DNA from 2 places in the Streptomyces sp. NPDC054783 genome. Region 1 is predicted to be linked to the other one. Evidence: riboswitches for the same ligand, from Rfam matches in the RefSeq annotation. Region 1 holds a riboswitch; the other holds the start of a gene.

Region 1 (5,177 bases):
CGCGACAGCACCAGCGCGCAGCCCTCGTCGGAGACGACCGGCACCTCCTTGGCGACCAGGTTCATGCCGTCCCGGATGGGGTTGACCAGCGCCACGTCGGCGAGCCGGTACGCGGCCAGGGAGCGCGCGAAGTCGTCCTTGACGTGCAGGACGACCGGCGTCCAACCAGCCGTACCGAAGGTCGAGTTGATCTCCTCGGCCACCCGCCGCACCTCGGCCGTGTAGTCCCGGTACACGGCGAGGTCCTGCCGCGACGGATACGCGAACGCGAGATGCACCACCCGTTCACGCCACTCGGGGTGGTCGTCCAGCAGCTGCCGGTACGCCAGCAGACCGCGCACGATGTTCTTGGACAGCTCGGTGCGGTCGACGCGCACGATGGTGCTGCGGCCTTCGCCGATCTCCGCGCGCAGCGCCGCCATCCGCTCGTCCACATCGGGCTCATGGGCCCGCTTGCGCAGGAAGTCGGCGTCCGCGCCGAGCCCGTGTACACCGACCCGCATGGCCGGGGCCCCGGGTCCCAGCACCGAGTGACAGCACTCCGTGAACGCGTCCGCCCAGCGCCTGGTCAGGAACGCCGCCCGGTCCGCGCCCAGGATGCCGTTCAGCAGCTCGGCGGCGATGTCGTCGGGCAGCAGCCGGAAGTACTCCGGGGGCGCCCACGGTGTGTGCGAGAAGTGACCGATCCGCAGGTCGGGGCGGAGCGCGCGGAGCATGCCGGGCACCAGGCACAGGTGGTAGTCCTGCACCAGCACCGCCGCCCCCTCGGCCGCCTCCTCGGCCAGCGCCTCGGCGAACGCCCGGTTGTAGGCCTCGTACGACGCCCACTGCCGCCGGAACTCCGCGTCGAAGACCGGCTCCAGCGGGGTCTGGTACAGCATGTGGTGCACGAACCACAGCACCGAGTTGGCGATGCCGTTGTAGGCGTCGGCGTGCACGCTCGCGTCGATGTCCAGCATCCGCACCCGCTGCCCGCCGGTGTCCTCGCCCGGCAGCAGCCCGCCGCCCGCGCGCCGTACGGCCTCCCGGTCCCCGTCGCCGAGCGCCGAGCACACCCACACCGAGCCGTCGTCCGGCCCGATGGCGGACAGCCCCGAGACCAGCCCGCCGCCGCCCCGCTTGGCGAGCAGCGAGCCTTTCTCGTCCACCGTGTACGAAACCGGGCCGCGGTTGGACGCGACCAGCACCTGAGCCTTCTCGGCAGCACCCTGCGTGGAAGCCATGGTCCTCAACCTAGCCCGGCCCGGAACCGGTCAAACGTACGGCCACGCCGGGCACGCCGCCGTATACGACCACCGCGGCCGGTTTCACGCCACCCTGCGTTCGGCGTACTCGGCGATCTCCACCATCGGCGGCCGTTCCTCGGTGTCCACCGAGTACGTGCGCGGCTCGAAGCCGTCCTCGCCCCGCTCGAACTGGGTGAGGGAGGGGCGGATCAGATGGCCGCGGGCCAGCCGGAGCTGGGCCGTGCGGTAGATCGCCGCGGACATCCGGCCCAGCGCCTGCCCGTCCTGGTGGCGGTGCTTGCGCACGCCCACGTCCACCTGCGCCAGTGCGTCGAGGCCGACCAGGTGCAGGGCGTCCACCAGCATGCCCAGTTCGACGCCGTACCCGACCGGGAACGGCAGCTGCTCCAGCAGCGAGCGCCGGGCCGCGTACTCGCCGCCCAGCGGCTGTACGAATCCGGCCAGCTGCGGCCAGTGCATGTTCAGCAGCGGGCGGGCCATCAGCTCGGTGACCCGGCCGCCCTGCCCGGTGGCGCCGCCCAGCGGGCGGTCGTACATGCCCTTGACCAGGTCCACCCCGGGCTCGGTGAGCAGCGGGCCGACGATCCCGGAGACGAAGTCGGAGGAGAACTCCCTCAGGTCCGCGTCGATGAAACAGACGATGTCCCCGTCGGTGACCAGGAGTGAGCGCCACAGCACCTCACCCTTTCCGGGGACGGCGGGGACGCGGGGCAGGATCTCGTCCCGGTGAACGACCCGTGCGCCCGCGGCGGCGGCGACCTCGGAGGTGCGGTCGGTGGAGCCGGAGTCGACCACCACGATCTCGTCGACGAGGGGGACCTGCTCCACGAGGTCGTGGCGGATGATCGCGACGATGTCGCCGACCGTCTCCTCCTCGTTGAGCGCGGGCAGTACGACACTGATCGTCTGGCCGGTGCGCTGTTTGGCGGCCAGGATCCGGTGGAGCGGGCGATCGGCCACGGACCAGGAGCGGGTGGCCAGCCAGCGCTCGACTTCTTCCAGCACGGTCTGCGGCTCCTCACTGTTCGTGATCGCACGGGCTGCACCGTGTGATCCATCTCGCGGTTCGGACGACTATCTCAACTGTCCTGGCCTTCGGTTACAGTCTTGAACAACGCCGATGACCATCGCATGTCGAGGGTCGGAGCGCGTTCACAACCGCATACCGCTCATCCAGAGGGGCAGAGGGAAACGGCCCGATGAAGCCCCGGCAACCCTCCAGTCGGTTCTCGCTCCGCGAGGCTCCCGGCTAGGGAAGGTGCCAAATCCGTCTCACGGCGAGGTGCGTCGTGAGGAAGATGAGGAGAAAGGGCCTCGCCTCCATGGCTGTGCAGACAGTTGCAAGCTCCACCGATTCCACCGTAGACCTCGGTCCCGCCGCGGCCCTGAGCTGTCGCGAGTGCGGCCACCGCGTCCCGCTCGGCCCGGTGTTCGCCTGCGAGGAGTGTTTCGGCCCGCTGGAGATCGCCTACGACTTCTCCGCCTACGACACCGAAGAGCTGCGCCGCCGTATCGAGTCCGGCCCCGCGAACATCTGGCGGTACGCGCCGCTGCTGCCGGTCCCGGCCGACGTCGCCGACAAGCCGAACCTGAACCCGGGCTGGACGAAGCTCGTCAAGGCCGACAACCTCGCGCGTGAACTCGGCGTCACCGGCGGTCTGTTCGTCAAGGACGACTCCGGCAACCCGACCCACTCCTTCAAGGACCGCGTGGTGGCCCAGGCCCTGGAGGCCGCCCGCGCCTTCGGCTTCACCACCCTGTCCTGCTCCTCCACCGGCAACCTCGCCGGTGCCGTCGGCGCGGCCGCGGCCCGGGCCGGCTTCCGCTCCTGCGTGTTCATCCCGCACGACCTGGAGCAGGGCAAGGTCGTCATGGCCGCGATCTACGGCGGCGACCTCGTCGGCATCGAGGGCAACTACGACGACGTGAACCGCTTCTGCTCCGAGCTGATCGGCGACCCGGCCGGCGAGGGCTGGGGCTTCGTCAACGTCAACCTGCGGCCGTACTACGCCGAGGGTTCCAAGACCCTCGCGTACGAGATCTGCGAGCAGCTCGGCTGGCGGCTGCCCGACCAGATCGTGGTCCCGATCGCCTCCGGCTCCCAGCTCACGAAGATCGACAAGGGTCTGCAGGAACTCGTCGGGCTCGGTCTCGTCGAGGACAAGCCGTACAAGATCTTCGGCGCGCAGGCCGAGGGCTGCTCCCCGGTGTCGACCGCCTTCAAGGCGGGCCATGACGTCGTACGGCCCCAGAAGCCGAACACCATCGCCAAGTCCCTCGCCATCGGCAACCCGGCCGACGGGCCGTACGTCCTGGACATCGCGCGCCGCACCGGCGGTGCCGTGGAGGACGTGACGGACGAGGAAGTCGTCGACGCCATCAAGCTGCTGGCCCGCACCGAGGGCATCTTCGCCGAGACCGCGGGCGGTGTGACCGTCGGCGTCACCCGCAAGCTGGTCAAGGACGGCGTCCTGGACCCGACGAAGACCACGGTGGTCCTCAACACCGGCGATGGCCTGAAGACCCTCGACGCGGTGGCCGGTACGGGGCTGACCGCGACGATTCGTCCCAACCTCGACTCGTTCCACGAGGCCGGACTCGTGTAGCCGTTATCGTCTGCGGGCCGCGGGGTCTGGTCGCGCCCACGCGGTGGCAGCCGCGTACGAAACACGGCCCCGCGCCCCTTTCGGAGCGCCAACCCTGACCGGAGGTCACGAGCATGAGCATCACTGTCCGCATCCCGACCATCCTGCGCACCTACACGGGCGGGCAGGCCGAGGTCGCCGCCGAGGGCGCGACCCTCGCCGAGGTCATCGCCGACCTGGAGAAGAACCACACCGGCATCGCCGCCCGCGTCCTGGACGACCAGGGCAAGCTGCGCCGGTTCGTCAACGTGTACGTCAACGACGACGACGTCCGCTTCGAGCAGGGCCTGGAGACCGCCACCCCGGACGGCGCCGGAGTCTCCATCATTCCGGCCGTCGCCGGCGGCTGATCATTACCTTAGGTAACGTCAGTTACGCATTGTTCATCGAATTGCCTCCTCCGTGAGAGAAGCGGAGGGGGCAATTCTGTGTGATTGAGCGCGATAGAGTTGGGGAACGCGCTCCGCGGCCGACCGGTCGGGGGCCTTGTATTCATGCCGCAGGCCCGACAAGAAGTAGCCAAAGTGGGCGAGTCTTATGCGGCTTTTGTGGTGATTTGAGGGGCCCGACTTGCCCTGAAGTCGGGCGAATTCTCATCACATTCCGGACCGTTCCCGTCCAGAATTCTCGTCCGATTGACCTGTTGCAGACGGCAGTTGGACAGATACATTCAGCCGCGGTCGACGCGTTCCGGCGCACGCCCCCGACCGATGGGGGGTGAGGTCTGACCCGGGTCCGCGAAGTGTGGATCTGTGCAAGGGCCAGTAATAGGGGAGTTAGGCATGGCTCAGGGCACCGTCAAGTGGTTCAACGCGGAGAAGGGGTACGGCTTCATCGCGGTCGACGGTGGTGCGGATGTATTCGTCCACTACAGCGCGATCCAGATGGACGGTTACCGCACCCTGGAAGAGGGGCAGCGGGTCGACTTCGAGATCTCGCAGGGCCAGAAGGGCCCGCAGGCGGACATGGTCCGGCTGGCGACCAGCTGAAGCACGCGTCGGCTGACAGCGACGTTCTTCTGTTCATCTTCGAAGGGTCCGTACCTCCTGGGGTACGGACCCTTCGTCATGCCCGGCGCCCCCTGTTCGCGCGCGGCTGAGCGCTCCTCCGCCATGCCCGAGGCGCTTGCACTCGGGGGTGCCGAGTGCTAATCATTGGCGTTAGCACTCTGAAGGTGAGAGTGACAGTGAAGGACCGGGTCGGTGAGGCCCGCAGGCCGGGTGGGGCAAGGAACCACGAGGCCGGCGAGCCGTCCGTCGCGGGCGCGGGCGCGGTCCGAAGGAAT
Region 2 (5,177 bases), on a different contig from region 1:
TACGAGCGCGCAGCCGTCTTCTACGCCGACATCAAGGCACGGACGAGGGCCGCTGGGCGCGACCCGGACGGGGTGATCGTCCTGCCGGGCATCGTCCCGTACATCGGGTCGACCGAAGAAGAGGCCCGGGCGCTTGCGCGACAGTTCGACGACCTGCGCGTCCCGGAGTACGGGCTGCGCCAGCTGGCGGCAGTCTTCGAGACCGAGCCGACGGTCTTCCAACTCGACGAGCGCCTACCGGACTTCATTCTCGCCAGGCCGAAGCTGGAAGGCTCCCAGAGCCGCTCCGACCTGATCATCGACCTCGCGGCACGCGAACAGCTGACGGTCCGCCAGATCATCTCCCGGCTCGGCGGCGGGCGCGGTCACTTCGAGTTCGTCGGCACGCCCGAGCAGGTCGCGGACACGATCATCACCTGGTTCGAGGGCGGTGCGGCAGACGGGTTCAACATCATGGCCCCCGCCCTGCCGTCGGGCCTCGCGGCCTTCATCGACCACGTGCTGCCGATCCTCCGCAGCAAGGGGCTGTTCCGCGAGGAGTACCAGGGCACGACACTCCGCGAGCACTACGGGCTTGCGGTCCCCGCGAACCAGTTCCATGTCTGACCCGCTTCCCGGGCCTGACCCGCTTCCCGGGCCTGACCCGCTTCCCGTGGCGGACCTGATCGCGACTCCCGCCGCATCCACTTCCCGGCCGGCGGGAGCCCGCCCGTGCTGCTTTGCGTCCCACGCAGAGACCGTCGCCGCGTCCCGGCGGTTGCAGTGCGAAACGTGTGGTGACTGTGTCGAAGGGGACAGCCGTCCATCGGGGCGTCCGCGATGCGAGACGGCCCTCTTGACGCCGATGTCGGTCGGATCGACACTCACTGGGGGAATCCTAGTGAATAGGTAGGGAAACATGAGGCGCTTTGGTCCGGGCACCGTCCGAGTGAGCCGTCGCCTCTCCTTCTCACCTCCCGCCGCCACATCGACCTGCAGCGCGTCTGCAGCGCGATCAGGCCCCAGGGCTGAGCCGCGCCCATCCCGCGCCGGCGGCGCCTCCTCTCCACCTTGAGGTGCCGTCCTGTCCGGTGCGCACAGGTGGGCCCTGCTCCCTCGTCAGGCGTCGCTTCCGCCGCGCGTACGTCCGCGCCAGCTCCCGGGGAGGGTCATGACCGTCACACCGCTGGCCGCCCACGCGTCCGACCGGTCCGCACCGGCCTTCCGGGGCCGGATCGGCCGGGACGCGCGCAGTGGCCACTACGCCGTTCCGGGCCGCTACCGCCTCCATCTGTCGACGGCCGCTCCCGACGGCCTGCGCATCGCCGTCACCCACAGCCTGCTCGGCCTGGACACCGCCTGTCCGGCGACTTTCCTGCCCGCCGTGCCCGACTGTCCCGACGGCGGTCACTCGGCTCTGCGCCCGCTGTACGAGGCGAGCGTCCACCGGTACACCGGTCCGGCCGCCGCTCCGGTGCTCAGCGACGACTGGTCCGGGCGGATCGTCAGCACCCATGCCCCGGACATCATGCGCGACCTCGCCCGGAGGTTCGGCACCGGCGGCGTCTCGCTCCACCCCTGCGGCGCCGAGTCGGAGATCGAGGCCGTCGAGCGGATCTGCGCGCGGAGCATGGACGAGGCCGCCCAGCGCGCCGGTTCGGCCGGTGGCGGGCAGGTCGAGCGCGACGCGGCGCTCGGGACTCTGCTGGAGACGCTGGGCGCGCTGGAGCACCGGCTGGCCGGACGCACGTACCTCATCCGCGACGAAGTCACCGCCGCAGACGTCGAGTTGTGGGTCGCCCTGGTCCAACTCGACACCGTGCACCGCAACCACCTGGACGCCGCCGCCGTCCAGCGCATCGCCGAGCACCCGACCCTGTGGGCCTACGCCCGCCGCCTGGCCACCCACCCGGCCTTCGGCGCCCACCTCGACCTCGGCGGCATCCACCGCCGTCACCACGCCCGCCGTCAGGGCCTGGAGGCCGCCGGAGCAGCCGTGCGGATCCTGGACTGGGCGGCACACACAGCCCCTTAGCCGTTCCACCTGGTGGACCGGCGTTGACATTCGTTCGGGTCATTGTCCTGACTACGGCCCAGAACGGTCATGAGCGTCAGCGACAAGCCCTGGCTTGCTGACCGGCAACCCTCGCACCGCGGTGGGGTGCCCCAGGTGACGACCGGACCGATGACGTATCGGTAAGCGCGAGGCCCTAAGGGCCGGAACAGTGACGGTGACGCCATGTACGCAGCTCCGAGGACGGCGACACGCCGCCCGCACGGCTGCGTACGGCCGTACCCGAACCTCCTCGTCGCCGATCGCGCCGTCGATCTGCTCCGCGTGAACAGCGCACTGTGTACCGCACCGGGCCGCGCCCGCTGCCGGGGCTGACACCTCCCCGCAGCCCCGTCCCCTGACCACCACCGCCCTCGCGGTGTGCCGTCGTCCGCCACGCCCCCGGTACCTCGCCGTAGCATCCGCCGCCGCATGCCTGGCGCGCTGTCCGGGGTGTTTCCACCCAGCCGGAGCCCACCATGAGTGAACCCCCTGGCGCCACCGCCACCCTCCCCGAGGCGCCGACCGCCGACGAACCGCAGAAAGCCCTCACTGCCCAGCGAGTTTTGCCGCTGCGGCGGCCAGGACGCTGGGTCGCCACCGCGGTCGTCCTGGTCCTGGTCGCCCAGTTCGTGCACGGACTGGTCTCCAACCCCTTCTACCAGTGGGACCGCTTCGGCTACTGGTTCCTGCGGCCGAACATCCTCGACGGGCTCCTCATCACTCTCGAAGTCACCGCCTACAGCGCGGTGCTGGGCCTGCTCGGCGGCATCCTGCTCGCCCTGGCCCGGCTGTCGAAGAGCCCGGTGCTGCGCGCGGTCAGCTGGACCTACATCTGGGCGCTGCGCTCCATCCCGCTCATCGTTGTCCTGATCTTCCTCTACAACTTCAGTGCCCTGTACAAGACGTTGAGCGTCGGCGTCCCCTTCGGCCCGGCCGTCTTCTCCTTCGACGAGTCGAAGCTCGCCACCGACATGGTCGTCGCCGTCATCGGCCTCAGCCTCAACGAGGCCGCCTACGCGGCCGAGGTCGTCCGCGGCGGCATCCTCTCCGTCGACCAGGGCCAGCACGAGGCGGCCGCGGCGCTCGGCCTGCCCAAGGGCTACCGGTTCCGGAAGATCGTCTTTCCGCAGGCGCTGCGCTCGATCATCCCGAACTACGTCAACCAGCTCATCGGCCTGATCAAGGGCACCTCGCTGGTCTTCTACGTCTCCCTGCTCGACCTGTTCGGCTCCGCACAGACCATGGGCTCCACCTATCCCGGCGACATCGTGCCGCTGCTGCTGGTCGTCACCGTCTGGTACCTGATCCTGACCAGCGTCGTCTCCGTCATCCAGTTCTACGTCGAGCGGTACTACGCCCGCGGTGCCACCCGCAGCCTGCCGCCGACGCCGCTGCAGAAGCTCCGCACCGGTCTCACCGGCCTGCGGGCCCACATCCGCCGGGAGGCCGTCGTATGACCGCCAAGACGCTCGAAGCCCTGGCGGACGTCGAAGCCGCCACCGTCGAGGTCCACGACGTGCACAAGTGGTACGGCACCCACCGGGTACTGGACGGCATCGACCTGACCGTCCGCCCCGGCGAGGTCACCGTCATCCTCGGCCCCTCCGGCTCCGGCAAGTCCACCCTGCTGCGGGTCATCAACCATCTGGAGAAGCCCGAGATCGGCTACGTCAGCATCAACGGCGAGCCGATCGGCGTGAAGAGGCAGGGCGACCGTAGGGAGATGGGGGTCCCCCCGGCCGAAGGCTGGGGGAGGCTGAAGGAGCTGAGCGAGCGGGCCATCCTCACCCAACGCGGTCGGATCGGCTTCGTCTTCCAGAACTTCAACCTGTTCCCGCACCTGACGGTCGTGGACAACGTGGCCGCCGCCCCGGTCGCCACCGGCCGGCTCGGCAAGCCCGAGGCCCAGGAACTCGCCCGCGAACTCCTCGGCCGGGTCGGCCTCGCCGACAAGACCGGCGCCTACCCGCGCCAGCTCTCCGGTGGCCGGCAGCAGCGCGTCGCCATCGCCCGCGCCCTCGCCCTGCGCCCCGGCGTCGTCCTCTTCGACGAGCCCACCTCCGCGCTCGACCCCGAACTGGTCGGCGAAGTCCTCGCCGTCATCAGGGACCTGGCGACCGGCGGCACCACCCTGGTCATCGTCACCCACGAGATCGGGTTCGCCCGGGAGATCGCCGACCGGGTCGTCTTCATCGACGGCGGCAGGATCGTCGAGCAGGGCCCGCCCTCCGAGGTCCTCGACAACCCCCGGCACAAGCGGCAGCAGGAATTCTTCTTCGGCGAGGTCCTGCGGGGCAAGCGCTTCGGCAACGCCCAGTCCGAGGCGGGCACCCGGCACATCCAGGACATCCGCACTCGGCTCGCGCGGCTTCCGGACGGGTCGTACGTCCTCGACGGCGTCAAGCACTACTCCACCGGCGCGCTGTTCGCCCACTGGATCCCCGTCCTGGCCCGCACCGAAGACGACACCCTGCACGTGGCGTACGTGCCGCGCGACGCGCCCGGCCTCACGGTCGTCGACGACTGGGACGGCATGGGACAGCGGACCACCGCCAGAGGAACCGTCCGTCTGGAGTCGGTGCCCGTCCCCGCCGACCGGGTCGTGCCGCACCACCTGACCTTCCAGGGGCCCCAACTCCACGGAGCGGTGGCTCAGTTGCTGCACGCTGCCATCGACGCCGGGATCGCCGCCGGGGCGCTGGCCGAGGCGGTGGAGTTCGTCCGTACGAAGAGCCGCCCCTGGTTCGAGAGCGTCGACGAGGGGCACGCGACCGCTGCGGAAGATCCGCTGCTGATCCAGCGGTTCGGCGAACTGGGAATCAGAGTGCGGGCTGCCGAAGCGTTGCTCCGCGAGGCCGCCCGCGCGGTCGATGACGCCCGCGCCGACCTGACCGACGACACGGCAGCCGCGGCCTCGATCGCGGTGGCCGCGGCCAAGGTGACGGCGGCGGAGGCCGCTGTGGAGGTAGGCAGCGCCCTCTTCGAGGTCTCCGGCACCCGCTCCGCGCTCGACTCTCTGGGCCTGCACCGCCACTGGCGCGACGCGCGCACCCACACCCTGCACGACCCGGCCCGCTGGAAGGTCCAGCACATCGGCCGCTACGTCCTGAACGGCACCAGGCCGCCCCGGCACGGCCTCCTC

The links. Region 1 has a riboswitch for S-adenosylmethionine ahead of thrC (threonine synthase). Riboswitches for the same ligand answer to the same signal wherever they lie in the genome.
Region 2: another riboswitch for S-adenosylmethionine. It lies ahead of ACWGJ5_RS28180 (amino acid ABC transporter permease); the one in region 1 lies ahead of thrC (threonine synthase).

Annotation. Positions count from the first base shown of each region.
Region 1 covers NZ_JBSHAY010000007.1:138,239-143,415, forward strand. The annotation lists gene ACWGJ5_RS15390 (alpha,alpha-trehalose-phosphate synthase (UDP-forming)) at 1-1,223, opposite strand, end outside; gene ACWGJ5_RS15395 (glucosyl-3-phosphoglycerate synthase) at 1,308-2,252, opposite strand; SAM riboswitch class I at 2,414-2,552, shown strand; gene thrC (threonine synthase) at 2,570-3,853, shown strand; gene ACWGJ5_RS15405 (MoaD/ThiS family protein) at 3,967-4,242, shown strand; gene ACWGJ5_RS15410 (cold-shock protein) at 4,675-4,881, shown strand.
Region 2 covers NZ_JBSHAY010000018.1:62,333-67,509, reverse strand. The annotation lists gene ACWGJ5_RS28195 (LLM class flavin-dependent oxidoreductase) at 1-606, shown strand, start outside; partial or broken gene ACWGJ5_RS28190 (putative leader peptide) at 943-1,011, shown strand; gene ACWGJ5_RS28185 (glutathione S-transferase C-terminal domain-containing protein) at 1,151-2,014, shown strand; SAM riboswitch class IV at 2,080-2,188, shown strand; gene ACWGJ5_RS28180 (amino acid ABC transporter permease) at 2,512-3,492, shown strand; partial or broken gene ACWGJ5_RS28175 (amino acid ABC transporter ATP-binding protein) at 3,489-4,307, shown strand; partial or broken gene ACWGJ5_RS28170 (acyl-CoA dehydrogenase family protein) at 4,296-5,177, shown strand, end outside.